DNA from 4 places in the Paenibacillus sp. FSL L8-0333 genome. Region 1 is predicted to be linked to each of the others. Evidence: riboswitches for the same ligand, from Rfam matches in the RefSeq annotation. Region 1 holds a riboswitch; each other region holds the start of a gene.
The links. A riboswitch is a leader RNA that binds a small molecule or an ion and turns the genes downstream of it on or off. The one in region 1 is predicted to bind cyclic di-GMP.
Positions count from the first base shown of each region.

Region 2: linked by a shared signal. The riboswitch ahead of NYE72_RS04745 (glycosyl hydrolase) and the one ahead of NYE72_RS03210 (transglutaminase-like domain-containing protein) in region 1 are both predicted to bind cyclic di-GMP.
Region 3: linked by a shared signal. The riboswitch ahead of NYE72_RS10520 (DUF6612 family protein) and the one ahead of NYE72_RS03210 (transglutaminase-like domain-containing protein) in region 1 are both predicted to bind cyclic di-GMP.
Region 4: linked by a shared signal. The riboswitch ahead of NYE72_RS02435 (choice-of-anchor A family protein) and the one ahead of NYE72_RS03210 (transglutaminase-like domain-containing protein) in region 1 are both predicted to bind cyclic di-GMP.

Region 1 covers NZ_CP150186.1:726,950-734,901, forward strand. The annotation lists gene NYE72_RS03185 (glycosyltransferase 87 family protein) at 1-1,761, shown strand, start outside; gene NYE72_RS03190 (phospholipid carrier-dependent glycosyltransferase) at 1,751-3,529, shown strand; gene NYE72_RS03195 (glycosyltransferase family 2 protein) at 3,627-4,607, shown strand; gene NYE72_RS03200 (GtrA family protein) at 4,594-5,001, shown strand; gene NYE72_RS03205 (class D sortase) at 5,104-5,763, shown strand; cyclic di-GMP riboswitch class I at 5,883-5,965, shown strand; cyclic di-GMP riboswitch class I at 6,040-6,120, shown strand; gene NYE72_RS03210 (transglutaminase-like domain-containing protein) at 6,134-6,943, shown strand; rRNA gene NYE72_RS03215 (16S ribosomal RNA) at 7,311-7,952, shown strand, end outside.
Region 2 covers NZ_CP150186.1:1,104,077-1,112,028, forward strand. The annotation lists gene NYE72_RS04725 (glycosyltransferase family 4 protein) at 1-195, shown strand, start outside; gene NYE72_RS04730 (glycosyltransferase) at 257-1,357, shown strand; gene NYE72_RS04735 (UDP-glucose/GDP-mannose dehydrogenase family protein) at 1,362-2,702, shown strand; gene NYE72_RS04740 (sugar phosphate nucleotidyltransferase) at 3,403-4,776, shown strand; cyclic di-GMP riboswitch class I at 4,913-4,992, shown strand; gene NYE72_RS04745 (glycosyl hydrolase) at 5,005-6,531, shown strand; gene NYE72_RS04750 (glycosyl hydrolase) at 6,685-7,952, shown strand, end outside.
Region 3 covers NZ_CP150186.1:2,395,102-2,403,053, reverse strand. The annotation lists gene NYE72_RS10530 (CapA family protein) at 1-742, shown strand, start outside; gene NYE72_RS10525 (NADH-dependent flavin oxidoreductase) at 820-1,983, opposite strand; gene NYE72_RS10520 (DUF6612 family protein) at 2,096-2,944, opposite strand; cyclic di-GMP riboswitch class I at 3,062-3,153, opposite strand; gene NYE72_RS10515 (response regulator transcription factor) at 3,467-4,138, shown strand; gene NYE72_RS10510 (HAMP domain-containing sensor histidine kinase) at 4,135-5,202, shown strand; gene NYE72_RS10505 (hypothetical protein) at 5,455-5,988, shown strand; gene NYE72_RS10500 (hypothetical protein) at 6,364-6,714, shown strand; gene NYE72_RS10495 (methyl-accepting chemotaxis protein) at 7,062-7,952, opposite strand, start outside.
Region 4 covers NZ_CP150186.1:550,712-558,663, reverse strand. The annotation lists gene NYE72_RS02460 (ATP-binding cassette domain-containing protein) at 1-113, opposite strand, end outside; gene NYE72_RS02455 (ATP-binding cassette domain-containing protein) at 104-958, opposite strand; gene NYE72_RS02450 (Gx transporter family protein) at 988-1,545, opposite strand; gene NYE72_RS02445 (NusG domain II-containing protein) at 1,529-1,918, opposite strand; gene NYE72_RS02440 (alpha/beta hydrolase) at 2,738-3,673, opposite strand; gene NYE72_RS02435 (choice-of-anchor A family protein) at 3,823-6,072, opposite strand; cyclic di-GMP riboswitch class I at 6,181-6,271, opposite strand; gene NYE72_RS02430 (hypothetical protein) at 6,767-7,159, shown strand; gene NYE72_RS02425 (ASCH domain-containing protein) at 7,357-7,770, opposite strand.

The DNA of each region.
Region 1 (7,952 bases):
TATTATAGAATCTCTGGATGGATCAAAGTAGTAAGTACAGCAGGCGAGGGAATAGGCGCCAACATTCTTGCCGTTGGAGTAGGCGGGGGGTATCCCAGCGTAACTGATACGGCAGGTAAATGGCAGTATCTTGAATATATCGGCCAGACAGGACCGGAGCAGAAGTCATTTGGCATAGGCGCAAGTCTGGGCGGCTACTCTAGCTTAATTCAAGGTAAGGCTTATTTTGATGATTTTGCTGTAGAAAAATTAGACGCGGCTCCCGAAGGGGCTAACGTCATTTCGCTGGATAGTGCAGCGGTTAGTCCAGATGCAGGCGACAAAAAGGCAGACACTCCACATAAAGTATCTCCAACTAAGATGTTGCTGATCTCAGCGCTGTTTAGTGTGTTTTTTGCAGTGCTTTATACTAAAGCATTCCGTAGTGAGAAGCTTATGAAGCAGCCTGAGAATATTTATTCCAAATGGCTGAGTATTGCCATCGGAGTTGCTTTTATCCTGAGGGTGTGGATTGGTCTTACCGCGCAAGGATATCAGAATGATATGAATACCTTTATTTCTTGGGGACAGCGTATGGTGGATTTAGGTCCAGGCAAATTTTATGAAGAAGGTTATTTTGCCGATTATCCTCCAGGCTATTTGTACATATTGTACGTGCTTAGCGCCATACGTGGCGTTTTAGGATTCACTCAGGGCTCAGGTGGAGAGAATTTACTCTTCAAGCTCCCTGCGATTCTTTCTGATTTGGTGCTCGGCTACTTCATTTATCAAATGTCACGCAAAAAACTCGGCACAGGAATTGCTTTCGGCTTGATGTTGTTGTTTCTGTTTAATCCTGCGGTACTTATTAATTCAGCGGCTTGGGGACAAGCAGATTCGTTCTTTTTGATCTTCCTGCTGCTCAGTATCCACGGCGCTGCGAACAAAAAGTTTGTTCGCTCCGCAATTTTGTTTGCCTTAGCGACGCTAATTAAACCGCAAGCGTTGATATTCACGCCGGTATTGTTGTTTGCTTTTTATCATCACCGCGCTTGGAAGCAGCTTGGATTCGGAGCTTTGTATGGATTAGGGATCTTCGGATTGCTTGCGGCACCATTTTTCTGGAATAACGGAGGTCTGGTAGGGATTATTGATCTTTACAAGAGTACGTTATCTTCCTATCCGTATTCTTCAGTGAATGCATTTAATCTGTATGCACTGACTGATCCGATGTGGTCATCCCTTGATCTAACCTGGCTTGGCATTCCATACCGTGTATGGGGCTTCATATTTATTTTAGTGGCTGTAGCTGTTGCGGCATTTTATTCCTTTAAAAAGGATCGCTTGGACCTGACCAAATCCTATTTTATCGGCATGGTGCTTATAGTAGTGGTCTTTGTGCTTGGCACCAAAATGCATGAACGTTATATGTTCCCTGCTCTTATTCTTTGTTTGTTTACTTATATAGAAAGTCGGGACCGCCGCTTTTTATCGCTATTTCTCGGATTCAGCTTAACGCAATACATCAATGTGGCGTACACCTTATCCCACCTGAATGCAGATGTTAGCCCGGGTGCAGACGGAATCGTATTAGTGACTGCTATAGCTAATCTAGCATTACTGCTTTATATGCTGAATATCGGTTACGATGTGTATGTCCGCAAGGGTATAAAACCTCTTCCAGCACCAATTACACTGGAAGAACAATATGAAGAAGATTTGAGAGTTGTCGGGCAAATTAAACCGCATCAGAAGGGAGGGCGATCTAACGATGAAGTTTAAGCGTATAGATTGGATATGCCTAATAGCTATTACGGCCGTTTACGCAGCGCTTGCTTTATATAATCTTGGCTCTACTAAATCTCCAGAGACCTTATGGGAGCCTGCTGCCAGTGGTGAAAGCTTCTATGTAGATTTGGGGCAGAGTAAACCATTGGAACGGGTCAATATCTTTGGTGGCGTAGGCACGGGGAAGTTCAAGCTGGAATTCAGCGACAATCCTGAGGTCTGGAGCAGTCCGATGGATGTCAGTGAGGATGTCGGGAATGTCTTCATCTGGAAAAGCCAACCCCTGAACGTTACTGCGAGATATGTGAAGTTTACAGTTACCTCTCCAGGGTTCACTTTGAACGAAATGGCTTTTTATGAGCAGGGGGGGGGAAGAAAACCTCTTCCTATTGCCGGTGTGACACCGGATGCTAACGCAGTTCCTAAAAGAGGAGCAGCGGCCAATCTTTTTGACGAGCAGTCGCTCATTCCGGAATATTCTAACTTTATGAATAGCACTTATTTTGACGAGATCTATCATGCGCGAACAGCTTATGAATATACACACGGGATTGTGCCTTACGAGAATACGCATCCACCGCTTGGTAAGTTGTTAATTGCCATAGGGATGGAGCTGTTCGGGGTCAATCCATTCGGCTGGCGTATTATCGGAACCTTGTTCGGAGTTGCCATGTTACCTCTCATATATGTAATGGCGCTGCGTTTGTTTAAGAAAAGCAAATACGCCGCCCTCGCGGCAGGATTGTTTGCACTGGATTTCATGCATTTCACACAGACAAGAATCTCCACGATTGACGTATACGGAGTATTCTTCATTATGTTGATGTTCTATTTCATGCAGCGGTATTACACAATGAATTTCTACAAGCAGCCTTTGAGAAAAACATTAATTCCGTTATTCTGGTCTGGCTTATTCTTCGGAATCGGCGTAGCTTCGAAATGGATTGTGCTCTATGGAGGAGCAGGGCTGGCCATTATGCTGGCTATCTCCCTTTTTGAACGCTACAGAGAATACCAAGCCTCCGGACGCCTGCTGGCCGAGGGGAAGATTAAAGACAAGGAATTGCTGGGCACCTGTCGTGAAGCGGTAGATTCTTTTTGGAAAAAGACTATTATTACGTTGGCTAGTTGTATCGGGTTCTTTGTAATTATTCCAGTAATTATTTATAGCTTATCTTTTGTGCCAGGGTTATCTGCATCAGCAGAGGGCTTCACTATAAAAGGTTTGATTGATTCCCAAAAGAATATGTACAACTACCACAGTCAGCTTGTAGCTACACATCCCTTTGCTTCCTCATGGTGGCAATGGCCGTTTATGAAGAGACCGGTCTGGTTCTTTAGCGGCGGTGAAGGTTTGCCGGAAGGTCAGGTCAGCAGTATAGTGACTATGGGGAATCCTCTTATCTGGTGGACGGGTATTTTTGCGATGCTGGCAACGCTGTGGATTACGCTGAAACGTAAAGATAAGAACCTCTACATGATCTGGATCGCCTTCTTCTCGCAATATGTTCCGTGGATGCTTGTCCCAAGAGAAACATTTATTTACCATTATTTTGCTATGGTACCATTTATGATTCTTGGTATTGTATATATAATGAAGTTGCTGGATAGTAAATTCCCTGAGGCCCGTTACGTACAGTATGTCTATGTAGCCGTTGCTTTGCTGCTCTTTATCGCTTTCTACCCGGTACTGTCAGGGATGCAGGTGAGTGGAGATTACGTAAAGGATATGCTGCGTTGGTTCCCTACTTGGGTTTTCTAGGATTTAATAAAAATCTATAAAATAAGTTTATGCATGCAGCGTTATTATGAAGTGTAGATGGATGTAACGCTCCAAAAAGCTTGTAGGAGGAATAAAGGTGAAAGCCAGATATAGTGTGATTGTACCCATGTTCAATGAGGAGCAAGTAATTAGCCATACTTATGAACGTTTGAAAAAAGTAATGGACGAGTGCGGCGATACTTATGAGCTGGTCTTCGTCAATGACGGCAGTCGTGATCGTTCCGCCCAGATGATTCGGGAGATCTGTGAACGAGACGAGCATGTCAAGCTGATTGACTTCTCGCGTAATTTCGGACATCAGGTAGCGATTACAGCTGGCATGGACTATGCCGAAGGTCAAGCGGTTGTTGTTATTGACGCTGATCTTCAGGATCCTCCGGAGGTCATTTTGCAAATGATCGAGAAGTGGAAAGAGGGCTATGATGTTGTATATGCGAAACGCCTGAAGCGCCACGGAGAAACGATGTTCAAAAAGGTCACCGCGAAGCTCTTTTACCGCCTGCTCAGCAGTATGACAAGTGTGGATATTCCTACGGATACAGGCGATTTCCGACTTATTGACCGTAAGGTATGTGATGTCCTGCGGGGACTTAAAGAAAAGAACCGCTATGTCCGAGGTTTGGTGAGCTGGGTTGGCTTCAAGCAGACTATGGTGGAATATGAACGGGAAGAACGTTTTGCCGGAGAAACCAAATATCCGCTGAAGAAAATGATTCGTTTTGCGTTAGATGGCATCACCTCTTTTTCACATAAGCCGCTTAAGATTGCTACGTATATTGGATTCTTCCTTTCATTCTCTAGCTTTCTCTATTTATTTTTCGTCTTGTTTCAAAAGATATTTTTCACCTCCTGGACGGTTCCGGGCTGGGCTTCCATTGTAGGCGTCAATCTGCTCTTTAACGGTATCGTTCTGATGCTGTTAGGTGTGATTGGGGAGTATATCGGACGGATTTATGACGAGTCTAAAGATAGACCGCTATACATTGTTAGTGAGACTAAAGGCTACCAGAACGAAGAACAACTGGACCGCCGGAAGGACCACAATGATGTCAGATAAGAACTTGCGTGCTGCATTCATACAGTTCCTTAAATTTAATGCCGTAGGTTTGCTCAATACGCTTATTGATTTTGTGATTTTCACATTGTTGAATTCACTAGGGATGGTATACGCATTGGCGCAGGTGATCTCCTATAGTGCAGGTACGGCGAATAGCTTTATTTTGAATAAAAAAGTAACCTTTCGTGATCGCAACCGGGGGAATAAAGAAGGCTTCGACCGCGTGCAGCTGGTCAAGTTTATCGTGCTGAATCTGGTAGTGCTCGGAATATCACTGCTGCTAATGCATCTGTTGACAGACAGACTAGGTATTCAAGTCTTGATCTCCAAGGTGCTGGTTACCTTTATCACGGTGATCATCAATTTCTTTGGAAGTCGTAAATGGGTATTTTAAACATTAATTTCAGGCAGAAGGAGTTGCTATGCTTAAAGGCAAGTAGCTGTTTCTGCTTGATTTGTATATAACCATAGAAACAATATACGGAGGTGAATAACATTGCGTAAATTCTCCTATCTACTCATACTGGCTGGGATACTTATCATGTTATATCCGACAGCTAACGAATGGTACAACGACAGGCAGCAGGAGAAGTTATTAGAAACGGCTGAACTAAGCACTGCCGATAGTACTCCCCAGCCAGATTTGAAGAGCAGGTATGCTGAAGTTACTCAGCTGTTAGCAGAGGAATCGGTTCTGGATGCTCAGGCACAGTCCCAACCCCAAGAGACAGAAAAGCCTGAACCGGAGATTGAGGTCGGTGGCAAAGTAATCGCACTAATTGAAATCGGTAAGATTGATTTGAAGCTGCCTGTATTAGAAGGGGCTACAAAAGCTAATATGAAACATGCTGCAGCCCATATGAAAGAAACGGCACCCCTTGGAGAGATCGGGAATGCTGCAATCGCGGCGCATCGGGCTAGAACTACGGGTCGTTTGTTTAACAGATTGAATGAGGTTGTTGTGGGGGATGTTATCACGGTAAAGACTAGTGATCAGGTGTTTAACTATGAGGTATACGATATTTCTGTTGTAGATCCGAGTGATGTCTCCGTTCTTGACGGGAATGACAAGGATAAGATTCTTACTCTGATTACATGTGATCCGCTAGTGAATCCAACGCATCGGCTGATTGTTCATGCTAAATTAACAAAATGAGAATAGTGAATGACAAGAAAACACAAATACCGGGAGATATTTATAAAATAATGGGTAATCTAGTAAATTAGGTCTTGTTCACAACTATAAATATGATAGTATTATACTATGAAAGCTAAACACGATAACGGCAAACCTTCCGAAAGGTAGGGACGCAAAGCTAAAGGGCCTTTTCCCGAAAGGATGGCAGCCAGCTACCGAATGAAGAGGCTTTTTTTGTTTGTTTCAAATGGATTCTATCAACTATATCTAGTAAAGCTAGAACAGATAGAGCTTATACGATAACGGCAAACCTATCGAAAGGTAGGGACGCAAAGCTAAAGGGCCTTCCCGAAAGGATGGCAGCCAGCTACCGAAAGGAGTTTTATCCGTGAAAAAGGTTTATTTTATGCTGGTGGCGTTGTTCGTCCTAATGACTTCAGTTCCGGTAAGTACAGCTCAAGCTGCAAGTGCAGATGCCAGCTGGTTGATTACATCCAAAGTGGCTCAAGGTGTTATTGGTATTAACTATGATATTCCGAAAGATAAAAGAATCAAACTCATGATCACCAAAGATAACAGCAGCTATACTTATAACTTGTATGCTTCTGGACAAGCTGAGGACTTCCCTTTGCAACAAGGAAATGGGACTTATAAGGTTTCTGTTCTGGAGAACACAACCGGTAATAAATACAAAGCGTTATATTCCGAAGTAGTAGACGTAACCATGAGTGACTCGAATTCCGTATATTTGGGCTCCGTACAGAATGTGAAATGGAGTTCTTCTGATAAAGCGATTGTCAAAGCTAAACAATTAGTACAAGGTAAAACAACAGACGAAGAGAAAGTTAAAGCGATCTATAACTATGTAGTTGCGAATGTACAATATGACTACTCTCTTGCTAATAGTGTAACTACTGATTATATTCCAAGCATCGATAAGACATTGACTACTAAAAAAGGGATTTGCTATGATTACGCTTCTCTTTTTGCCGCAATGCTGCGGAGTGTAGATGTTCCTGCTAAGTTGGTAATGGGGAATACAAGCTACGTTACGCAATATCATGCCTGGAACGAAGTATTGCTTAATGGGAAGTGGGTTACCATTGATACTACAGTGGATGCAGGACTTGCAAAGAGTGATAAGAAAACCGATTTAATTAAAGCCTCAAGCAAATATACTGCGGCAAAATACTATTAAATTCGTCGCTATAAACATAACTCTATTAAATAAACAACTAGCTTAATTATTAAGCTAGTTGTTTATTTTTATATTAGGGGTTGCTTTTCTATTAATAGTTGGGGTATTATAGGTAAGCGTTGTTAGACAGCGTACAGGCGATACAAACGAGGCTGATAAAAAGCTTCGAAAAATAAAGCTTGCATTTCTGAAAACAACATGATATATTATAAGAGTTGCTGCTGAGACATTAAGCGGCGTCAACGAGAACTTGATCTTTGAAAACTGAACAACGAGTGAGTAGGAAATCACGCAAGTGAAATCCAAAATTAGAGAATTAATTTTCTCGTCAGATGTTTCAAAATGAGCATATCGCTCTTTTCAATACTAATTGGAGAGTTTGATCCTGGCTCAGGACGAACGCTGGCGGCGTGCCTAATACATGCAAGTCGAGCGGAGTTACTTTGAAAGCTTGCTTTCAAAGTAACTTAGCGGCGGACGGGTGAGTAACACGTAGGCAACCTGCCCTTCAGACTGGGATAACTACCGGAAACGGTAGCTAATACCGGATAATTTCTTTTTTCTCCTGAGAGAAGAATGAAAGACGGAGCAATCTGTCACTGAGGGATGGGCCTGCGGCGCATTAGCTAGTTGGTGGGGTAACGGCCCACCAAGGCGACGATGCGTAGCCGACCTGAGAGGGTGAACGGCCACACTGGGACTGAGACACGGCCCAGACTCCTACGGGAGGCAGCAGTAGGGAATCTTCCGCAATGGGCGAAAGCCTGACGGAGCAACGCCGCGTGAGTGATGAAGGTTTTCGGATCGTAAAGCTCTGTTGCCAGGGAAGAACGTCCGGTAGAGTAACTGCTATCGGAGTGACGGTACCTGAGAAGAAAGCCCCGGCTAACTACGTGCCAGCAGCCGCGGTAATACGTAGGGGGCAAGCGTTGTCCGGAATTATTGGGCGTAAAGCGCGCGCAGGCGGCTATTTAAGTCTGGTGTTTAAACCTTGGGCTCAACCTGAGGT
Region 2 (7,952 bases), 380 kb from region 1:
GGTGAGACAGGGCTACTGATAGAGCCTGGTGACGCGGCGATACTGGCAGACTCCATTAAATGGATGCTGGATCACCCAGAGGAAAGACGGCGGATGGCGGACAATGGGATGAAACGAGTGAAAGAGCATTTTGTTATCGAGAATACGGTCAAGGACATCGTTGACTACTATAAAGGTTTGTTGGCGGGCACCTGACAGATGATATGACGCGGTAATTCTGAAGATGATGCTCCATAAAACTTTGAGGATGATTCACATGAAAATTGCGATAGCGCACGATTACTTAATCCAAATGGGCGGCGCGGAAAGAGTGGTGGAAGTCTTTCATCACATGTATCCCGAGGCTCCAATCTACACAACGGTTTTTAACGGAAGCCGCCTTACTGACAATCTCAAAGATGCGGATATCCGTGCCTCCTGGCTGCAAAAGATTCCGGGGGTAAAGACCAATTTTAAAGGGGTGCTGCCACTTTATCCAATGGCCATCCGTGATTTGGACTTTCGCGGTTTCGATATCGTCCTGAGTTCCAGCAGTGCTTTTATGAAAAGTATTCAAGTTCCTAAACATACGTTTCATCTTTGTTACTGCCATACGCCTATGCGCTTCGCATGGGATTATGACACCTACATGGAACGTCAGTCGAATTCCGGGCTGTTCAAAAAAATGCTTAAGGTATACATGCAGCAGCTCAAAACGTGGGACCAACGGACTTCCAAAAATGTGAATCAGTTCGTAGCCAATTCTTCAGTAGTGAAGACGAGAATTCAGAATTATTATCACCGGGATGCAGATGTCATATTTCCACCGATTAATACAGCCCGGTTTACAAGCTCTTCTACCATTGGTGACTACTATTTAATTGTCTCCCGGCTTGTTTCCTACAAGCGGATTGATCTGGCAGTAGAGGCTTTCAATCGTAACGGTCTTAAGCTTTATATCGTAGGGGATGGACCGGATCGCAAGCGTCTCGAAGGCATGGCTAAGGATAATGTATCGTTTCTGGGCCGGCTAGAAGATGAACAAGTAACTGGAATGATGGCACAGTGTAGAGCATTTATTTTTCCAGGAGAAGAGGACTTTGGAATTACACCGCTGGAAGCGAACGCTGCAGGAAGACCGGTAATTGCTTATCAAGCAGGTGGGGCACTAGATACTATTATTCCTTATGTAAATGGTGTGTTCTTTCAGCATCAAGAAGTGGAGGATCTACTTAAGGCTATTTATGAGGTAGAGTCCTACGCTTGGGATATCGATCAAATTATGGAGCATGCACGTAAATTCGATGAGCAGGCGTTTATGGTTAAGTTCAAGCAGTATGTTGAGCAGGCGTACGTCAATTTTCTAAAAGGAGGATGATTATATGAAGCTGACAGTAATCGGTACTGGGTATGTGGGTCTTGTATCTGGCGTGTGCTTTGCACTGGGCGGACATCATGTCATCTGTGTGGATAAGGACGAGGAAAAGATTAAGAAGCTGAAACAGATGGAATCGCCCATCTATGAGCCGGGAATCGAGGAACTGATTGAACTGAATCTTCGTGAGGAACGGTTATCTTTTTCTGCAGATCTTCAAGCGTCGGTGCGCCGTTCAGATATTATCATTCTTGCTGTAGGTACGCCATCATTGCCTAACGGTGAAGCAGACTTAACCTACATTGAGGGTGCAGCCGCTGAAATCGCCAAAGCGATGGAAGGGCACAAAATTATAATGACTAAATCTACAGTTCCAGTAGGAACAAATGAAAAAATCTCTCAAATGATCTCTAAGTATACCCAACATTCTTTTGATATCGTGTCTGCACCTGAGTTTTTACGTGAAGGCTCAGCGATTCGCGATACCCTCCATCCCGACAGAATTGTCATTGGTCTTGATAATCCAGAGCTGGAACCAACTATGCGCGAGCTTCATAAGGGTTTTACAGAAAATGTATTTGTAACAGATATACGCAGTGCTGAAATGATCAAATATGCTTCGAATGCATTTTTGGCCACGAAGATCTCCTTTATTAATGAGATCGCCAATATTTGTGAAAAAGTGGGAGCTGATGTAACCGAGGTAGCACAAGGAATGGGTATGGACCAAAGAATCGGGTCATCCTTCCTGCAGGCTGGCATCGGTTATGGAGGCTCCTGTTTCCCGAAAGACACTAATGCGCTCATTCAAATTGCGGGCAACGTCGATTACGAATTCAAATTATTGAAATCTGTAGTCGAAGTGAACAAAGGACAACGGTTTATGATCATCTCCAAGCTGCATGAATCACTTGGCAGCCTGCGCGGTTCGACGATTGGGATATGGGGGCTTGCCTTTAAGCCTAATACTGATGATGTCCGCGAAGCTCCCGCCAGAGAGATTGTTGAGGCACTGGTGGCTGAAGGGGCAACAGTCAAACTATATGATCCAATCGCAGCTACAAATTTCAGGCAGCAATATGATCATCCGCAGCTTCGCTGGTGCAATCTGCCTGAGGAAGCGGCTGAGGGCAGCGATGCCGTATGCCTCTTGACCGATTGGAGCCTACTCAAGGATATTGATCTGCATCAGCTGGCGAAAAGCATGCGTAATGGGGTATTGATCGATGGACGCAACGTGTATTCCAAGGAGCAAATCGAGGGTACCGGCCTCGTTTATCATTCTGTCGGCCGCCCGCAGATGGGCGGATTGAGCGGTTATTCTGCTAGTGTGGCTGGAGCGGTTTAATCATTTGTGTTAAGTGTCAGTCGCAACTGCGGTGAATGTTTGGACTTCCAGCCGCTGTTGTCTGCAGATTTCCTGATTTTAACCGCTGATAGCGGTAGAAATCCGCAGACAAAGGCGGATGCTATCGCTCCTCCAGTTCCAAAATTGTCTTCCGCCACTTCGTTCCCTTATTTTAAGGTTCTAAGCAATTTATAAAGTTAGGTACTCTGATTATATACCGCAGTAGCAGTAGCAGTAGCATTTGTAGTTGTCATTGTCTCTGTCTCTGTGGTGGCAACTAGTCTTGCTCTTGTAGTTGCAGTTGTTCTTGCAGTTGTTCTTGCAGTTGTTCTTGCAGTTGCAGCTGCCTCCCCCGGAGCAGAAGCAAATCTTTAGAAAAACGTGCTCGCTTCCGGCTGGTACAGCCCGGTGCGCATGGATCATTGTTAAAAAGTAGTTGGTTAGGTTAAGAACGGAAAGGGAATTTGGAACTGTAGAAACGGAGTGTTCGCCTTTATCCTCGGATTTCTACCGCGAGAAGCGGTCCAATCAGGAAATCTGAGGATAACAGCGATCGGAAGTCCAAAATCCCTTGGAGTGGTTCATACCTAATAAATTTTTTAAAAAATGCATCCGCTCGAACTAAGGCTAAGCGGAAGCTATACGTTTTGATAACAATTCCATTATGCTCGATTTCCATAATTCAAGGAGGGTTCATTCTATGAAAATGGTACTTCTATCAGGCGGTTCAGGTAAACGGTTATGGCCGTTGTCTAACGACTCACGTTCAAAGCAATTTCTAAAGGTACTTGAAAGCCCTCAAGGTGAACCAGAATCCATGGTACAACGTGTCTGGAGACAGCTGGAGGAAGCAGGGATGGCAGAATCATCTTATCTAGCCACCGGCCGCGGCCAAGTAGAAATGATACAAAGCCAACTGGGAAGTCATGTGCCGATTATCGTTGAACCGGAGCGTCGGGATACTTTTCCGGCTATCGCCTTAACAGCTACCTATCTTTATTCAGTGGCAGGTGTTTCTCCAGCGGAGACGGTAGCAATATTGCCTGTTGACCCTTATGTAGAAGCATCCTTTTTCGATACCATAGCTATGCTTGAGGGGACCATGCTGGAAAGTGGAGCAAATCTGGCACTAATGGGTGTTGTTCCTGAACATGCCTCAGAGAAATACGGATATATTATTCCTACCACTGAAGAGGCGGGGGGGAATGGTTTTATGAAGGTGAGTCACTTTCAAGAGAAACCAGACCGCATACAAGCAGAACAGCTCATCGAGCAAAATGCATTGTGGAATTGCGGAGTGTTTGCCTTCCGTTTAGGGTACTTGTTAGATATTTTGCAGCGTAAAGGGTTGCCTTTAGGATATGAAGAATTGCAGAAGCAGTATAAGCTATTGTCTTCCATCAGCTTTGATTATGAAGTGGTGGAGAAAGAAGAACATATTGTGGTGCAGCCGTATGATGGATTCTGGAAGGATCTTGGAACGTGGAATACGCTGACAGAGGAAATGAGCAGCAAGCATGTAGGAAAAGGTTTTGTGACGGCGGATTCTGAGGGGACTTGCTTGATTAATGAGCTGGACATTCCGATTACGGTAATTGGTGCGAAGGATCTGATCATTGCGGCTAGCCCGGATGGAATTCTAGTTACCCATAAAGCTGAGAGCCCACGGATTAAAGAAGTGCTGAAGACCTTTGAACAAAGACCGATGTACGAGGAACGCCGCTGGGGCCATTACAAAGTTATTGATTATGTGAAATATGATGAAGGCAATGAAGTGCTGACCAAACGGATTTTTATATCCGAGGGGAATAATATCAGCTATCAATTACATCGCAAGCGTAGTGAAATTTGGACAATCGTCAGCGGCGAAGCAAGTATTGTGCTGAATGAGAAAAAACATAATGTGAAGGCTGGGGACGTGGTACGTATACCGGAAGGAACGAAACACGCGATCCTTGCTTTGACGGATGTTGAGTTTATAGAGGTACAGACGGGGTCTGAATTAGTAGAAGAAGATAACATACGTATTACTTTAGACTGGAATGATATAGAACTACAACAATTCATTTCATAGGTCTAACCTATCTATTTAACCAATTCAAAATTTCTTGAAACAGGTAAATTGACTCAATTATCAAAAAAAGTCATAAAAACACTAAATATATCATTAATTGTCGTCGATACTTACGGTAAGAGAGATTATTTCTCTTAAATTGAAAAGGCAAACCTATCGAAAGGTAGGGACGCAAAGCTATAGGGCCTTCGAAAGAGTGGCAGCCTGGCTACCGAAAGGGAGATTATTTTGAAAGCTTACCGTACGTATCGATTGTTTGGTGCATTTCTGTCACTCGTCCTGTTTCTGACTGCACTTCCGCTTGCTGTTGGAATTTCGCCGTCTATTGTCATAGCTGCTTCAAATTCTGGAACGCCAGTTACCCCAGGTGCCTCACCTGAAGCCGTAAAGCTGCTTAACTATTTTTACTCGATCTCAGGAAAAGGCATTATTGCTGGTCAACATGACTATTTAGAAAGTCCAGATGAAATTAACAATATGCTGAAGGGAACCAGCGGACAATATGCGGCTCTTCACGGTTATGAAATGGGTGCGATCAGTGGTCAGTCCGAAGCAACGATGGCTTGGCAACGTCAAAATGTGGTGAACAGCGCCATCAACTGGAATAAAGCGGGCGGGATCGTAGCTATGACTTTTCATGCTAACCTGCCGGGCACCTCTTATGACTGGGATAATGTGAAAAAAACACTTAGCCAGAGTGAGTTCGATAGTTACGTTACACCGGGTACTAAGCAATATAATAATCTGATCGCTGAGCTTGATAAGGTGGCAGTCTCTTTAAAAAGCTTGCGTGATGCCAATGTTCCGGTGCTTTGGAGACCCTATCATGAAATGAACGGGAACTGGTTCTGGTGGGGGAAGAAAAATAACTTTTCTAAACTATGGAATATAATGTATGACCGTTTTGTTAACGTTCATAAATTAAATAATCTGTTATGGGTATGGAGTCCGAATGCTCCCAATGTTTGGTCAGATCCTTATGCGCTAACTTATCCAGGTGCTGATAAAGTAGATATTCTGGCAGCAGATATATACGAAAATGATTACCAGCAAAAATACTATGACAGCTTGTTGAGTCTAGCCGCAGGCAAACCGATTGCGATCGGGGAGAATGGTGAAATGCCTAATCTGGAGAAGCTTCAGCAATCGCAAAGTAAATGGACGTATATGATGAGCTGGGGAAAAATGCTTTACGAAAATAACAGTGCAGACACAATCAAAACATTTATGAATAGCAACTACACCCTGACCAGAGATAAATTAAATACTGGTCTGGCACCGACACCTTCCGAAGAAGAGGGGGAGGCAGCAATTCCTCTCGCGAAGGGGCTTGCAGGAGAGTATTACAACAACATGTTGTTGTCGGGAGCGGCAACTCTTAACAGAACTGATGCAATAATCGATTTCAATTGGCGGCAAGGATCGCCGGATGCCGCCCTCGGGATTGATCGTTTCTCCATACGTTGGAGCGGTAAAATTAAGCCATTATATGATGAGCAATATACATTTTACACTACCTCAGATGATGGCATCCGTGTCTGGGTGAATGGGGAATCCGTGATTGATAGTTGGACTAAGCAAAGTGGTACTGAGCGTAAGGGCACTATAACGCTGAAGGCTGGCCGGCTATACGATATCAAGGTGGAGTATTACGAGAATGAAGGCGATGCGAGAGTCCGCTTGATGTGGGAAAGTGCTAGTCAAGCTAAAGAGACAGTTCCAGCAAGTGCACTTTTTCTTCCGGATGTCTCCTGATTGATGAAAATTAAAGGTCGATCCTTAGTGGCTCTGCGTTATTGCAGAGCTACTAAGCTATAGTCCTCATTAGGTCAGAAGACGATTGTCCGATAACAGGTATGTTTATTTAGCACCTGTAGAGGCAGTACAGCTACCGAAAGGAGGATTTATTTGCGTAAATATTATAAGAAAAACAGATTGTTGTTTACTATGTTACCGGTGTTTATTATTTTTTCCTTGCTGCCTTGGGGAGAGGTTAAGAGTCTTCCGAAGGCTATGAGTGTTTCTTCCTCTTTACCTCCGGTTATACCCAGTAATCCATCGGCTTCTGAAGAGGCTAAGCAACTGCTGAGTAATTTGGTGAATCTACGTGGCAAAGGGATTTTGTCCGGCCAGCATGATTATCTAGAAAGCCCAGATGAACTGGTTCATAAGCTGAAGAATACTTCGGGACAAAATGCCGTTCTACATGGTTATGAATTAGGGGCGATTAATAATCAATCCGAAGGGACGATCGCAGAACAGCGGCAAGCAGTGATAGACAGTGCAATTGAATGGCATCACGAGGGTGGCATTGTAGCCATGACATTCCATCAGAGTTTGCCGGGAACATCTCCAGAATGGTCCAATGTAAACAGAAGTCTCAGTCAAGAGAAATTTAATGCTTATGTTACACCTGGGACAGCTCAGTATAAGAGGCTAATCTCAGATCTAGACGAGGTTGCTGGATATTTGGGACAATTGCGTGATGCCGGAGTTCCAGTCTTATGGCGACCTTACCATGAAATGAATGGCGGTTGGTTTTGGTGGGGGAAAAAGGACAATTTTTCAGAGCTTTGGAGTATTGTCTATGATCGTTTTGTAAACACACACAAGCTAAATAATCTACTGTGGGTATGGAATCCGAATGCGCCGAATGAATGGTCAGATCCTTATGCTGCATATTATCCCGGTGGGGATAAACTCGATGTTCTGGCTGCGGATATCTACAATAACGATTATAAGCAGTCCTACTATGAGGATCTGCTCGCATTGGCCGAGGGTAAACCTATCGGAATCGGTGAGAGCGGACAGCTGCCGAACCCGGATGTATTAACTGAGAAACAAAATAAATGGGTCTATATGATGACCTGGGGAAAATTACTGACAGAAAATAATACGCTACAGTCAATTAAAAGCTTTATGAAAGACTCGTTTATAGTATCGAGAGAGGACTATGTTCTCACAACAGGAGGTCCTTCGATAGCACCCGTAACTCCGGTAACCCTAACGGGTTTAACTGGAGAATACTATAACAATACTGATTTAGAGGGAGAAGCGGTACTTATCCGCGATGACCGTAAGATTGATTTTAATTGGCATGGTGCGTCACCTGCCTCAGGGATAAATGAAGATCACTTTTCTGTACGCTGGAAAGGGAAGCTCAAACCCAAATTCAG
Region 3 (7,952 bases), 1.7 Mb from region 1:
AGTAACGGCCAACAATCATTGCATGGATTATGGTGCCCCGGGTCTGGTTCGGACGTTACGAGTTCTAGACCGTAATGGAATCGACCACACGGGAACAGCTAAATCATTAGAAGAATCCAAGAGAACTCTTATTAAAAACGTCAAAGGAATTACGATCGGCATCCTCTCCTACACAGCAGGAACCAACCGAATTCCTGTACCAGTGAGTAAGCCATGGCTGGTTAACCGGATATCTACGCCCAAAATCATTCGGGAGATTCGAGATTTAAAAAAGAAAGTCGATCTAGTCTTGCTTTATCTGCATTTCGGAAGCGAATACCGTTACACTCCAAACAAGAGGCAAAAAGAGCTGGTCAATCTCTTCTTTAAAAATGGCGCCGACATCATACTGGGGTCTCACCCACATGTTCTACAACCGTTAGCGCTTCGTGGAAAAAAACAATTCGTTATTTACTCATTGGGGAATTTTGTTTCGACTAAACTAATGAATATTCCTTATACACAAAGCGGTATCATTCTTACGCTTAAAATAAAGAAGGATGAAAAAGGACACACGAGTATAACTAACGTAGGTTACATTCCGACTTGTGTAGATCGAAGAATAAAAAGCGGCAGGAAAATTACAGAGATCATCCCCATCCGCGACGCATTAAAGAGAAGCGACACCGACATAAAAACAGAACGGCGAAATCTCATGAATCGAATGTTGAAACATACGACAACAATCTTAAAGAGGGAATAGAGTCGTTACAGAAAAATAACGTTCCGCGGAATTACCGCGGAACGTTATAGATATAGCGCTCAAAACTGTGTTTGGGTTTAGCGTAAACGATCAGGCATCATTAATTTAAGGAATTCTAGAATACCATTCTCTACTACGAGTTCTTCTCTATCTTGATCAGCAAGTACTCTTCTGATGATATCTTCTTTACCCTCCAGCACTTTACTTGTCCAATGAGGATCAATGATAAGAGAACGTCCTACTGCTACTAATTCAGCATTTGTCAACGTGTCCTCTGCGTCCTGTTTGGTACGGATATCTCCGACCCCAATTAAAGGTACACGGCCATTGATTTTCTCATGTACATATTGCAGGATTGATTTTTCTTTAAAATCTTCTGATGCAGATACTTTCTTAAAATCCCCTAATGAAATATGCAGATAATCTAGCTTTTTATCAGCTAATTTATCAATAAGATAAAAGGTATCGGTGATTTTAATTCCAGGCTCTTCATATTCTTCTGGAGAAAAACGATAGCCGACAATAAAATCCTTAACCTTTGAATTGTCAACGACAGCAATAACTGCATCCACTAATTGGTTAATGAAATTAAATCTTTTCTCTAAGCTTCCGCCCCATTGATCATCACGACGGTTGGAGTGTGGAGAGAAGAACTGTTGGACTAAATATGTGTTTGCTCCATGAATTTCTACCCCGTCAAATCCAGCTTGAATAGCACGTTGAGTCGCTTTTTTAAAATCCTCAATTACACCGAAAATTTCATCTTCTGTTAATGCTCTTGGAATTTCTGCATTCGGACGTTCGGCAGCAATGGCGCTGGAGGAAACTGGTTGTACGCCACGTAGTATTTTTGAATCTGTCATTCTTCCTGCATGGAATAGTTGTAAAATAGCTTTTGTTCCATTTCGTTTAATAGTAGATGCTAATCGGCTAAGGCTAGGAATAAATTGATCGGAGGAAACACTAAGTTCACCTTCCCATCCTTTTCCACCCTCTTGTACATTTGCTGCCGCAGTGATGACCGCACCTACTTCGCCCGTTCTTAGTGAATAGTATTTCAATTCATCTTGTGTTACTACACCGTCATAAAAGCTCATTCGCGTGGTCATTGGAGCCATAACCACTCGGTTTTTTAATGTCAGTCCTCTGCGAAAAGTTAATGTTGTGTCTAGTGCTATCATCTTTTTCCCAACTTTCATTAAATTATATTTAAACAAAATATTATATACATGCGCATACATATAAATTACAGCAATGATTTATTCTTGTCAACTAATAAACAACTACTGTTGAATACAGCAAAAAGCACTGTTCAGCGGAACAGCGCTTTTTGCTCGATATGAATCGTCCTTATTATTCTAGTTCGGCCGGTTTTACAATGGCTGTACCTTTATTATTCTTGGAGTATTTAGCTTCAATTTTCGTGGTGTATGTATCTTTTGCTCCATCACTTACCAGCACATAACTCAGATCGACTGTCAGCTTTTCCGTTTGCCAGGTCTTAGTATTGACGAATAATTTCCACGTTACGCTTTTGGGTTGAACTGTCTCACCATCCCAGAGGTTCTCCTGGTCATAGAGTTTGATTATCCCCTTAGCTGCTGTCGGATCGGTTACCGTGAATTGTAAGACCGTTTGTGCGCCAGCCGTGCTGACTTTCATGGATTTTTTATAACTTTTGACCGAATCAAGCATGGAAACAGGATCGTATTGGCCTTTAGAGTAAAAGGCATCCCATTCCGTTTTCTCCAGTCCAAGCCAATACTGTGCATCAGGATCGATCGGCTCCCCGTCATCGTCGTAACCTTCATCTTCAGATTCATCGATCAGTTCACTTCCGTCTACAAGATAGTAAAACTCCTTGTCATTGGCATATAGACTGTACGATGTTTCTAAAAGACTACTAGCGACAGTGCCTGCTGCGGCAAAATTCGGCAGACGGTTGATATCCAGCTTCAGAGTGTTGGTGTTGCTGATACGCACCCCGCCGCTTTGAATATCCTGTTTTTTGGTCACATCCAGATGGAAATTCTTTATTGCTTTGGAGGCTGCCGTTACTTTGCTGATCATCTGATCCGCGGTTACTACTGTTGAGGTAGCTGCAGACACTACTCCTGGATTAGACATCCATCCGATCGTTCCGGACAGCAATAAAGCACCTACTGCCAAACTAGTACCTATTGTTTTGAAAAAACTGTTCATGTACTTCCCCTTTCGGCCCCTTGCGATAATGTAACGCCGTATAGGTCGAAATAATAAAAGAGCTCAAAATAGACTACATATTCTTAGAGCTATCCTTTATGCTTCATAAGACATCCCTATGGCGGCCTGGCGATCATTTCCTTCTGTCGAAAGGCTTTAGACCCATGGCTTTGTGTCATCATCTTTCGATGATTTTACCTTTAACGCGGACATTCAATTAGTTTTAATAGATTAGGGACGCATGTCCCACCGCTAATTTTATCATGGTTATAATTACCTGTAAACGACTTATCTTCCATTCGAATTCGCTATGATACTCAGAAGAAATACTAAAGTTTTGCATTTTTCCAATTCGTCCAAGTTTTCCAGATATCTGAGGTTCAGCTGAGTTATACTATCAATCCGTTTCGGTATATCACTATGCTATGATAAGTATGTTTTTTAGTTTCTCTATCCATCCAAACATTTTCTTAACATATAACTCTTATAATTATTTTAGTTTTCTTAGAAAGGATGATTTTCATGGTTAATATCCTTGTTGTCGAGGATGATATAAAGCTTAATCAAATTATCTGCACCTATCTTTGCAATAATGGATACGACGCTAAAGGGTGTTTAAACCCACGAGAAGCATATGATTTGATGTATAACAGCCTGTATGACCTTATCATCTCAGACGTTATGATGCCAGAGATTGACGGCTTTGAATTTGCGGAAACGGTTAGGGCTATTAACAAAACGATCCCCCTTCTTTTTGTTACCGCTCGTGATGATATTTCCTCAAAACAAAAAGGGTTTCGCGCTGGAATTGATGATTACATGGTCAAACCGGTCAATATGGACGAACTGGTAATGCGTGTGGGCGCTTTACTTCGACGTGCAAATATTGCCCACGAAAAAAAACTGAGGGTAGGAAGTCTTATGATGGACGCGGATGATATGACAGCAACGGTAAACGATGAGGAAATCCCTGTGACGGTACGGGAATTCAACATACTCTACAAAATGCTTTCCTACCCCAAACATACCTTTTCCCGTGCCCAGCTAATGGACGAGTTCTGGGGCATTGGCAGCGAAACCAGCCTGCGTGCCGTAGATGTATACATCGTCAAACTTCGCGACAAGTTCTCTTGTTGTGTGGACTTCAAGATCATGACAGTGCATGGGCTTGGCTACAAGGCAGTGCTGCAATGAGTAAGAGGCAGGAGCAGCATGCCCGGTTCAAGTCCAAGCGTTTTTCATGGAAAGAGTTTTTGTGGACCTTTATTGTGCTGTCCACGCTAACAGCAGGTCAAGCACTTATATACGACGCCTACATTTCAGTAGAACGCGTTCCAACTCAATACATCTTTGGAATCACTGGATATTGGATCATTGTTGCCTTCATTTTTTGCCTTGTCACCGCACGGCAAAAGTACATCGCCTTTGATAAACCCATGCGTAAACTCAGCGAGGCGGCAAACCAGGTAGCAGAGGGAGATTTTTCAGTCTATCTTGAGCCGCTTCACAGAGCGGATAAAAAGGATTATGTAGACGTGATGTTCGAGGATTTTAATAAGATGGTTGAAGAACTGGGCAGTATTGAAACCCTCAAAAATGATTTTATATCGAATGTATCCCATGAGATTAAAACACCATTATCCGTCATTCATAGTTACGCAATGGCATTGCAAACTGTTGATTTGTCGCCAAAACTTCGAACGGAATATACTGAAACTATCATTTCGGCCTCCCAAAAATTAACGACACTGGTGATCAATATTCTGAAGCTAAACAAATTGGACAATCAGGAGATTAATCACGTTGCAGAGCCCTATGATCTGTGCAGGCAGCTATGCGACTGCGCCCTTACTTTTGAAAATTATTGGGAAGAAAAGAACATCGAATTTGTGGCGGATATAGAGGACCGTGCTATCATTCATGCCGACGAAAGCATGCTAGAGATCGTATGGCTTAATCTCCTCTCCAATGCTTTGAAATTCACACCCCCTGGCGGTAGCATCACCTTATCGCAGACTTCAGATGAAGATACAATTACGGTTATGGTATCAGATACTGGCTGCGGAATGGACGAGGAGACGATGAAACATATTTTCGATAAATTCTATCAAGGCGATACTTCTCACTCCGGGGAGGGTAACGGCCTTGGTCTTGCTCTTTCACTGCGTGTTATTGAACTAGTCGGTGGAACCATATCTGTTAAGAGTGAGCTACGCAAGGGCACGACATTCACAGTCCAATTAAAAGCTGAGAAATAAGTAATTCCCTTAAACCATAATTCATTATCTTGATAAGATCAAAAAAAGCAGTCTGAATTCGCAAAACGAATTCAGACTGTTTTTTTCATTAAACAGAAATACACCTCAATTCCAGTTCATTACGATTCTTCAATTAATATTTTATAAACAATTTGCAAGCAATTCATAAATATATCGACGGTAAAATGATCACATCAGGTGAGGCAGCAATTGTTCGACAAATTAACTTTTTAAAATAAAGGAGAAATTATCATGAGTGAGATCACAAGAAATGAATCTAATTTTATCGGCTATGAGTACAAAGATATTACAGTAAAACGCAAAATGGAGTCGGTATATACAAACGGATATAACAATTTTGGCTGGACGCTGGAAGGTACTTCAACCTCAGTTCAGAATGTTGGTTCCGTAACCATAAAGTTCAAGCGGGACCGCAAGATCCGTAATAAAGTTGAACTGACCCGCCTGCAACGCCAGTTTGACGCCGCTGTTGCCGAAATTGAGACACTGGAGAGTTCCAAAGTCATCGGTGCTTCTGTGGTTGCCTATGTTATTGGTGTTATTGGAACATCGTTTATGGCTGGTTCTGTATTTGCTAATCAAGCTGACATGCTGCCGCTTTCTATAATTCTAGCAGTCCCCGGTTTCGTAGGCTGGATCATCCCATATTTTCTCTTCAGCAGTATCAGCAAGAAAAAAACGAACAAGGTAGCGCCTCTGATCGATCAGAAGTTTGACAAGATTTACGAGGTGTGTGAAAAAGCTAATGCTCTACTAGGAAAGTAAGACACTGATACGAGATTCTGAAGACCCATTACAACATGAAGGGAGGAGATAAATATTAAGGATTTACTTGACCGCAACCTGTTAGATTATCAAGACCGAGCTGCCGTAACAAACGTTGCTTCACTTATTATTAATGCTTTGATGGGCATCGGCAAGTTGATCCTCGGTCTCTATCTCCTTTCCGGATGGTTCATCATAAACGCGTTGTATTACTTAATCCTTTGTGCCGCAAGAGGTCAGGCACTGTATAAATATACAGTGGCCAAGAATACCGAGGACCCCGAACAAAGATATAATATAGAATTTCATGTCTATCAGCGAAGTGGTGCTTTCCTTTGTCTTCTAGGAATCACTTATCTGTTAGTCTGTATGAGGATGTACTTTGTCGGTGATGTGATAATATTCAGAGGTTACATTGTTTATCTGGTAGCAACTATTGCTTTCTCCAAGCTTGGGTTTGCCATTTACGGAACTATGGCTAACCGGCATCTGAAAGGTCCTATTGTCTCTACGCTGAAAATAATTAGCTTTATAGATGCAATGGTTTCCATTGTGGTGACTCAATACACTCTGCTTTTGATGGAAAAATCCGCTAATGCAATCAGCTCCAGCGCATTGTTCGGGATGGGATGCAGTGTTTTATTTTTTCTTCTAGGGATTTACATGCTGCTAAAAAAGAAAAAGATTCCACTTCCAGAGGGTGTACAACAAAGTGAAGTAACGTGAAATTGAAACCCCAAAAATGATCAGTGAGACAATGATTAGTGAGACTGAGCCTCACATGAGGAGTGAATAAGGAATGGTTAGAGAGTTTATTGTCCTGTTTGTTGGCTATCTCATCCTCAGAGAGTACTTTAATCATGCCTAGTGTTTGCAACCTTTGTGATTGCTAATAATTAATATCTGTGTAAGAAAAACAACTCGTTTATTAATGAGTTGTTTATTTGTTTACAGTGAAACGGAAGCCTTCACTAAGTGAGGAGGCCTGCAATTTCTGCTGGGAAATCGAGAAAAAACCGTTCCTTGGTAAAATACCGAGAAACGGCCACAGTTTATAGCTACCTTAAATAGTTCTACTTCGACCTATTCTCAATCAGTTGCTGCAACCGAATACTTGAGCTGTTGATACTGCCGATAAATTCGTAAATGATATCGATATTTTTCTCCTGTTCCTGAGTCGTTGCCAGCATCTCTTCCGTTGCCGCAGCATGCTTTTGGGAGATATCAGAGATATTCTCAACTTGTACGCTCACTTGTGAAAAGATTACACTCACATGATCGGTCATATCCAGTTCGTTTGCTATGAATCGATCAATACGCTCAAATGCAGTCTTAATGCTGTCGAAGCTTTCGAGTACTTGCCCGCTGATCGTCTCTCCTTCTTTAACAGCGATAATACCATTATTCGCCTTCTCAACTACAAGCTGCGTCTTACTTTTGATATTGTTAATAATTCCGTCGATTTGCTTAACTGTATTTAAGCATTGCTGAGCTAGTTTTTGGATTTCTTTGGCTACGACAGCAAACCCCGCACCGGCATCTCCAGCCCTTGCGGCTTCAATATTAGCGTTTAAAGCTAGCAGATTAGTTTGATCAGAAATCTGGTTGATCGCACCCAGGAAAGTATTTACATCATCCATGCTTTGGTTTAATTCCTCGACTGTGGTCAATGAGTCCGTTACCGCTGTGTTGATAATGTTCATTTGTTCGCCCATTTGATGAATCCTGTCTGAGCTTTGGCGGACTACTTGACCAGTAGCTTCCGAGGTGCCGGCCAGACTTTGGGACAACTGGTTGATTTCGGACATCTTCCTATCTGCCTCATGCATCATTCCGCTGATATGAGTGATGCTTTCCGACTGGTCTATAATTCCTTCCGCTACTTCCTGGATATTCGCAGTTATCGTATCGCTGATATCCTTTAAAAATCCGATATCGTTATTGCAATGCGCGATATCGACATT
Region 4 (7,952 bases), 180 kb from region 1:
ATACCAACCATCGAGCCAATGGGTACACTGAGGTTAATGTCCCGGAGCGCCGTCAGCTTCCAGAGGCTTCGGTCAGCGTAGGTGTAACTTACTTGCTGTAATTCTATGGCCATAACGTGTCTATAAGCTCCTTTTCACTGATCGGAACATCCACATGAATACCCTGGTTCTGCAGCTCGCGTGCAAGGCGCCAAGGATAAGGTTCACGCAGATGGCATTTTTCCAGAAGCTCCTCGTTCCGGAACAACTCCGCCGGTGTAACATCTGCAGCCAAACTACCTCCATGCAGCGCAAGCACCCGATCCGATGCCAAAATCTCATCTGCATCATGCGTAATCATGAGGATCGTGTACTTCCCTTCTGCCCGCATATCCTGCAGAATGCCGAGAAGGTCATTTCTGCTTCCTTCATCCAACATAGAAGAGGCCTCGTCAAAAATGACGATGCCTGGTTCCATAGCAAGAATGGAAGCGATAGCAACACGCTGCTTTTGGCCTCCCGACAGCTCACCCGGATGCTTGGACAACAGATGATTTATTCCTAGTCTTGTCGTATAGGAGTGCAAACGTTCAGCCATCTCTTCGTACGGCAAACAAAGCCCTTCCAGGCCGAATAGGATATCTTCCTCTACAGTGGCTCCAATAAACTGATTATCTGGATTTTGGAACACCATTCCGATACATTGCCGAATGCTTCCGATCGTTTCCTCACTAAGCAGCATGCCACTAACCTCAATCTCACCAGCCCCCTTAGGCAGCAGAGCATTAAGCAGCTTGACCAACGTAGACTTCCCGCAGCCATTAGGACCAACCAAGCTGACCCATTGTCCTTGTGAGATAGATAACGTTATATTTTGAAGAATCGGATGCTCGGGATCATAGCCAAACGATACCCCATCCAGAGAGATGACTGCTTGTCCTTCTCCCTCTAAGTCTTGACCTTCGTATGATTCATTCATGTTAGTCATCCTTCCGCTGATGTGACTAATCAGTCCAAAAATTCTTCAAACAGCGATATTTTTGACAATGACGCCACCAAATAACGGACTGCATAGCCCACGGCAATTCCTGTTACTACCCCAGTGATCAGCAGCATGGGAAGATAATAAAAAATACTAAGTGATGCAAATACCATAGAAGCTGCCAGCAGCTGACCGATATTATGTGCAATCCCACCAGCTATACTAATTCCGATCAAGCTTATACTCTTACCTTTGCCACTAATCAGCATCAGCACAAACATAACAACAAAGCTAAAAAGTGAACCAAATAAACTAAACAGCAAGCTTGAGAAGGTACCTAGCAGAAATGCAGTAAGCAGTGTTTTGAGGATGACAAGCAGGAAAGCATCCCGTCCACGTAAAAAGTAAATACAAGTCAAAATCATAATGTTGGCCAGTCCGAGCTTAGCACCCGGCACCAGTCCCATCCCGGATAACGGAATCTGTGCCTCTATTAAACTTAACACTACTGCCACTGCGGCGAAAATCGCAATAATCACTGTTCTTTTTAAAGCTGTTGCAGATTCACTACTGGACATAGGCATCTATATCATCCTCCCCCGACGCACTGGTGATTTCGACTAATACTCTATGCGGTAGACAGACAATCGTCTGTTTGGGCAGGGTAATAAAACCAAAACCTAGGCAAACTTTATCAGCGCAATCGGCATCGTACATTTCAATCCCGTAATCATGCACCTTCAAAATGTTATAGCCGCGTTCCGTGCGGACCTCAATGGTTTGTTCTTCTTTTGTAAGCTTTACCGTTTTAAATAACTCACCGTCCACCGTTACATTGGCTATGAGATTTTTACCGGCCCCACCTTTGTCATCATTGTCCGAAAACCATCTCGGTACGAGAAAAGCGAGCGCAGCAATCAATACGATGGAAATCAGCCACACATCTGCGCGTTTCATAAAAATCTCCCTTATTTTTTAATTAAAATCCAGACTTATTAATTATAACGGTCTACCCTCAATCCTTCAATCAATGTTGGAGTTTATTGTCAGTTTTAGAGAGCTGTTCACAAAATAGGCACGCAAAATAACCCCAGCAGACACAAGCCCTTCGTCTCTGGCATTTTCAGTTGTAGTTTGTAGCGTTTGCAAAAATATCCAACTTACATTTTAGCCCATTTGCACCGAGATCGCCCATCTCCTCTGGTTTACTAGCTTTTCCGGAATAATTCACAATTAACCCAATTTAAGTTACTTTCGAAATCTAAGCGCTCCCTATCGAGGTTTGTTTCTCTCTAGAATCAAATAAACCTTATCTTGGAATTCATTATTATATTTGCCTTTTAAACAATAGTGTGTTATATTTATATGGTATTTGTTTTTCGATATATTGAATATCCCCACCAAGAAGATGTCAGGCCGACTATTATACACATCGGCATTTTGGACAAAGAGGCTTTATGTTTTCTTGCAGTACTCTTCCTTTTTATGAGATTAAATTCGAAATATAGCATTCCGATTCACACTGGCGCGGTCAATGGAGCCGCAAGGGCAAAAGAGAGGTAGGGCTTTTGTCGTATTGGAAGGATTATTCTCGCCACACGGCTGCTGGAAATAACAAGGAATCAAGACACCCGTTATTCACGAACGGCGGGGGATGAATATAACGAGAAAGCATGACGGTACGATCCTTATTCAAGGACTACGTCATGTGTGGAAAAATATAGGCGCCCGATAACCGCTACCTAGCGGATATCGGGCGCTGTCTACGTTCAGGACTTATTTTACATATCGGCTTACAAAAGCTGTTACTACATCTATATACCCCGCCTTATCCGTATCATAAGACAATCCATGCCCCGCTTGCGGCACTATGAGCCTCTCTTTTGGACTCTGGCATGCCTCATACAATTCATTCATCATAGCAAAAGGTACAAAGTTATCCGCATCCCCATGAATAAAAAGAATCGGAACCTTCGCTTTCCGCACTTGTTTTAATGTAGAGGCTTCACCAAAACCATACCCCGCCTTCAAGCGGGTGATTAGACTTGCACTTTGAACGAAAGGGAAACTTGGCAAACGATACATGCGTCGTAGTTGGTAAGATAATTGTGCTTTTACTGAGGTATAAGCGCAGTCCGCAACAATAGCTTTTACCTGCGGCGGAAGATCTTCCCCTGAGGTCATTAGCACTGTAGCACCGCCCATAGAAACACCGTGAAGCACAATTTGAGCACTAGACCCAGTCTTTTTAATCATGTATTCAATCCATTGCAAATAATCTTTTCGTTCCGGCCAACCAAAACCAATGTAATCCCCTGCGCTATCTCCATGCCCCCTTGCATCGGGAATTAGGATGTTAAAGCCTAAGTTCTCGTAGTAGATTTTGGCGTACGCCCCCATATCCTTTGCTTTACCTGAATAACCGTGGGCTAGAATGGCTGTGCGTCCCGCAGCACGATTAGATTGGAGTAAGAAACCTCTTAGTTTAAGTCCATCTGCAGATATGATCTCAATATTCTCGAAGCTCTGGCGAGAGACCCAATCTTTCCCCTCCCCCCAAGAAGCTCCGGCAACCGGAGGATCAGCCTTCAGATTAGGATTATTACTTAGAAATACCTTTGGTGCTCGTTTAATAGCAATACCATAGAAGAAAAATCCCACATAGATTAGAATCCCTATGATGATTACAGCGCTAATAATGAACCATATCAATTCGCCTTCGCCATCCCCTCTTCATTTCTTTTGCAACAAGAGTATACCATCTACTTAGAATGCACCAAACTATCGCAATCATGACATACAAATAGAGCCGCCATCGGGACACCCCCCGAAAGCGACTCTATGTTGTGCTCTACCGTTTATTATTTATTCTTTTTGGAGAACTTGGTTCTCATTAATAATCCGATAAGTGCAAAACCTAAACCTGCTACATAGTAAGGTGCAGGACTTGATTCACCCGTTTTTGGCAATTCCTTCACAGGTGGCTTACCTAATGGGATCGTATCGTCCACTACGATGATTTCATCAGGTGTTGGCGTTGGCGTTGGTGTCACTGCCGGTACCGGACCTAATGGGATCTCATCATCATCAACAAGTACTTCTGTGCTATTCGACGGTGTTGGTACTGGCGCTGGTGTCGGCGAAGCTACAGGCCCAAGCGGCACAGGATCTTCTGCAAGAACTATAGTGCCAATTACGGATGATGGCGTTGGTGTCGGGAACACCGAAGTCTCTGGTGTCGACGTTGGTGTTACCTCTGGAGTTGGTGTTACCTCTGGCGTTACCGTCGGTGTCGGTGTTGCTTCTGGTGTTACTGTCGGTGTCGGTGTTGCTTCAGGCGTTACCGTCGGTGTCGGTGTTACCTCTGGCGTTACCGTCGGTGTCGGTGTTGCTTCTGGTGTTACTGTCGGTGTCGGTGTTGCTTCAGGCGTTGGCGTTGGTGTCGGCGTCACTGTTGGCGTCGGCGTTGGTGTTGGCGTTGGCGTCGGCGTTGGTGTCACTGTCGGCGTTGGCGTCGGTGTTAGCGTCGGTGTCACTGTTGGCGTCGGCGTCGGTATTGGTGTTGGCGTCGGCGTCACTGTTGGCGTCGGCGTCGGTGTTGGTGTCGGCGTTGGCGTCACTGTCGGCGTTGGCGTCGGCGTCGGCGTTGGTGTCACTGTTGGCGTTGGCGTCGGCGTTGGTGTCACTGTCGGCGTCGGTGTTGGTGTCACTGTCGGCGTTGGTGTCACTGTCGGCGTCGGTGTTGGTGTCACTGTCGGCGTCGGTGTCACTGTTGGCGTCGGTGTTGGTGTCGGTGTCGGCGTCGGCGTCACTGTTGGCGTCGGCGTTGGTGTTGGTGTCGGCGTCACTGTTGGCGTCGGCGTTGGTGTCACTGTCGGCGTCGGTGTCACTGTTGGCGTCGGCGTTGGTATTGGCGTCGGTGTTGGTGTCGGTGTCGGCGTCGGTGTCACTGTTGGCGTCGGCGTTGGTGTTGGCGTCGGTGTTGGTGTCACTGTCGGCGTCGGTGTCACTGTTGGCGTCGGCGTTGGTATTGGCGTCGGTGTTGGTGTCGGTGTCGGCGTCGGCGTCACTGTTGGCGTCGGCGTTGGTGTTGGTGTTGGTGTTGGCGTCGGCGTTGGTGTCACTGTCGGCGTCGGTGTTGGTGTCACTGTCGGCGTTGGCGTTGGTGTCACTGTCGGCGTTGGCGTTGGCGTCACTGTTGGCGTTGGCGTTGGTGTCACTGTTGGCGTTGGTGTCGGCGTTGGTCCAGGTTCATCACCATCGTATGGATAGTGGTGAAATTCACCACCACCAGTCCCTTTGAGTGAAGCCGCCACTAAAGTACCGTTAATCTGACCATTAATAAAATCAACATGAGCATAGGGGGCAAGTATGCTTCCCATTACACCTATGCCTGCCATATCCAGATACGCAGCTTGGCTAAAGTTAAGCAAAATTTTCTTGCTATTCAACACGTTATTAGGTAGAAATCCGAAGTTTTTCATTTTTACGTTAGAACCATCAATATTAATAATTGCTGTAGATCCTGAAGGAACATTTATTGTAATTCCATAGGTATTAGAGACGTTATCTCCTGGAACATTAAAAACATTGACCGCAGGATCTGTACCTGTCAGGGTAAGACTGCCATATTGGTACACTGTTGTTCCATTCGCCGGCAATGCTGCAAGTTCTGCTGATTTGTCCTTCAAAGACTGACCTACGGCTGAAAAGTCAATCGTACTCCCCTGTCTTTTTGTACCTCCCTTGAGGAGCGTTACATTCCCTGAAAAATCTCCCCCGTGCACGATATTCCCATAAACAGTACCTCCGTTGAAAGTAAGATTCCCTCCAACAACAAGTGTGTCAGTCAAGGAAACCTCAGCAGCGGTCAACCTATCTCCAACACTATAGTTGGTTAAGTTAACGTTACCTCCAGCAGCAAACCTTCCTTCCGTATCCGAAACCGTTGTTATATCCCCTAGAATAAACACGTTGTAGACCCCTGCAATTCCCAATGTAGAAGAACTACTAGCTCCAGCAACTCCAGCTCCTAATGAGGAAAGCCCACTACCTACCGTCAAAATCCCAGCTAATACAAGCGAGAGTAACGGTCTTATTCTTCTTTTCAAATGGCACACCTCCTAAAACTATGATTTATATTAATCAGAATAATTACCAGAAACTCTAAAGGACCTAACAACAAAAAAGACCGCCAAAAAGAAGTGGAATTCCCTTCTCATGGCAGTCGGACGGTCATTGTGCCTTTAAGACACTTTAGACTCCTGGACTTTGCGTCCCGCCCTTTCAGACGGTTTGCTATTATCATGACTATATATATGTATTACACTGCAAGTCCAGAACTGGTAGCCGAAGCATTCTCTCCAATAACCGTCTATGACTTTTAATACTTTTTGAATTAATAACAGTTTAGCGCCCGACACCCACAATTGTCAATCAATTCCTTTCGATGATCCCCCTCATTATTACCATACAAAAAAAGCGCCTAAAGGCGCTTCGCATAAGGTTTTTCATTAAATTTTAAAGTAACTGTATATAGCCCAATATGGATATCCATAAGGGAACACTCAGAATTAAACCAAAAAACAATCCACGCTGGAGGCTGCCCTCTTTTTCCATCATAATTCTCCTTTATGTGCGTCCGATACATTATTTTTTATTATTACAATTTTAATATAATTTATTCTTCGTTATTTACTTGTGAATTTAATCACATTTGATAAGCTGTTTAGAAATACCATTGATTATTTTTGGAATATCGGGGTAGAATACGAATATACGTTCCTATTAGAGGTGATGAGATTCATGCATAGAGCAGAAAGCAGGGACAACATGCTGGTGAAATCTTATTTATTGCTTCCGATGATTTTATCAGCTTTCGAACGGGACTCCGCCATTTTATCTACACACTTACGAACACCCGCCCCTTATCTGGAGGTGCTTGGAACAGCTGCTGCAGTAGCTACAACAGATCTAAGGGATGTTCGTGCAGAAATGAGAAGACGGGGAATCAAGGTGTATGAGCAAAACAGACTTAATACGGGAATTGAAGCCAAGTATATATGTCGTGGCTATCACGAACGAATGCTGCTGTTGAATGACATTGTTGCGGCTCAGGCTGCCATCCATATGCGCAGATACCTAGGGCTGGATATTTCCTCTTTTAAGAGTTACGAAGAACAGTATCAGATTAAATAAAGCTGTATAGAAGCCGCTCTACTCTCCCCCCAATCAATTAGTGAACAAAAAAATAGGCCTTACCATGGGAGTTGGCAAGACCTGAGAGAGATATACCACAAAACACTGGGGGGTGTTTGGTGTCTTCAATATATACCTCGAACCTGAAAAAAAGCTGATAGGCACATAAAAATTACATTAAAAATATCATTCGCCGTTCAGAAGTGATCCGAATGCTCCCACAAGCTTAGCCGACCTTTGGCTGGAATTGGATGGCGCAGTGAGTGAACCTCTTCAAGCTTCCAGGCAAAACGTCCTTCGCTATAGTCGCCAAAATCATATTCGTTCCCATTGATCCATTCCCTTAAATCCACCTCTGGAGTAACCACATAACATCCCGCGAGCTGACCTGTAGCAATAATAGCTCCTGTCGGCAAATTATTCGCTGTATAGCCATGTTTCGCCAATACTGATTTGTACGGTTCCTGTTCACAAATCTTTTTGTCAATCCTCATTCCGGCATGGATGCCTAACTCGCCGCGGTAGGCTGTTCTCCATGAACGAGTTTCAAACTCTTTTTCACCAAGAGCAATTAAGGTCGCCCAAGGCTGCCGTATTGTTATACACCGCATGATATTTATCCCCTTTGTTTATGTTGGACGTTTGTCACGGATGCCACGGATCTCGATCTCGCGTTGTGTAATCTTGCTCTCCTTGACTTGATAAATAATCCCAACCGTTTGGTCGATACTCATTTCCATGATTGATCGCCTCTAAAAATAAGAACATTCATTTTTATTATATACAAACAAAA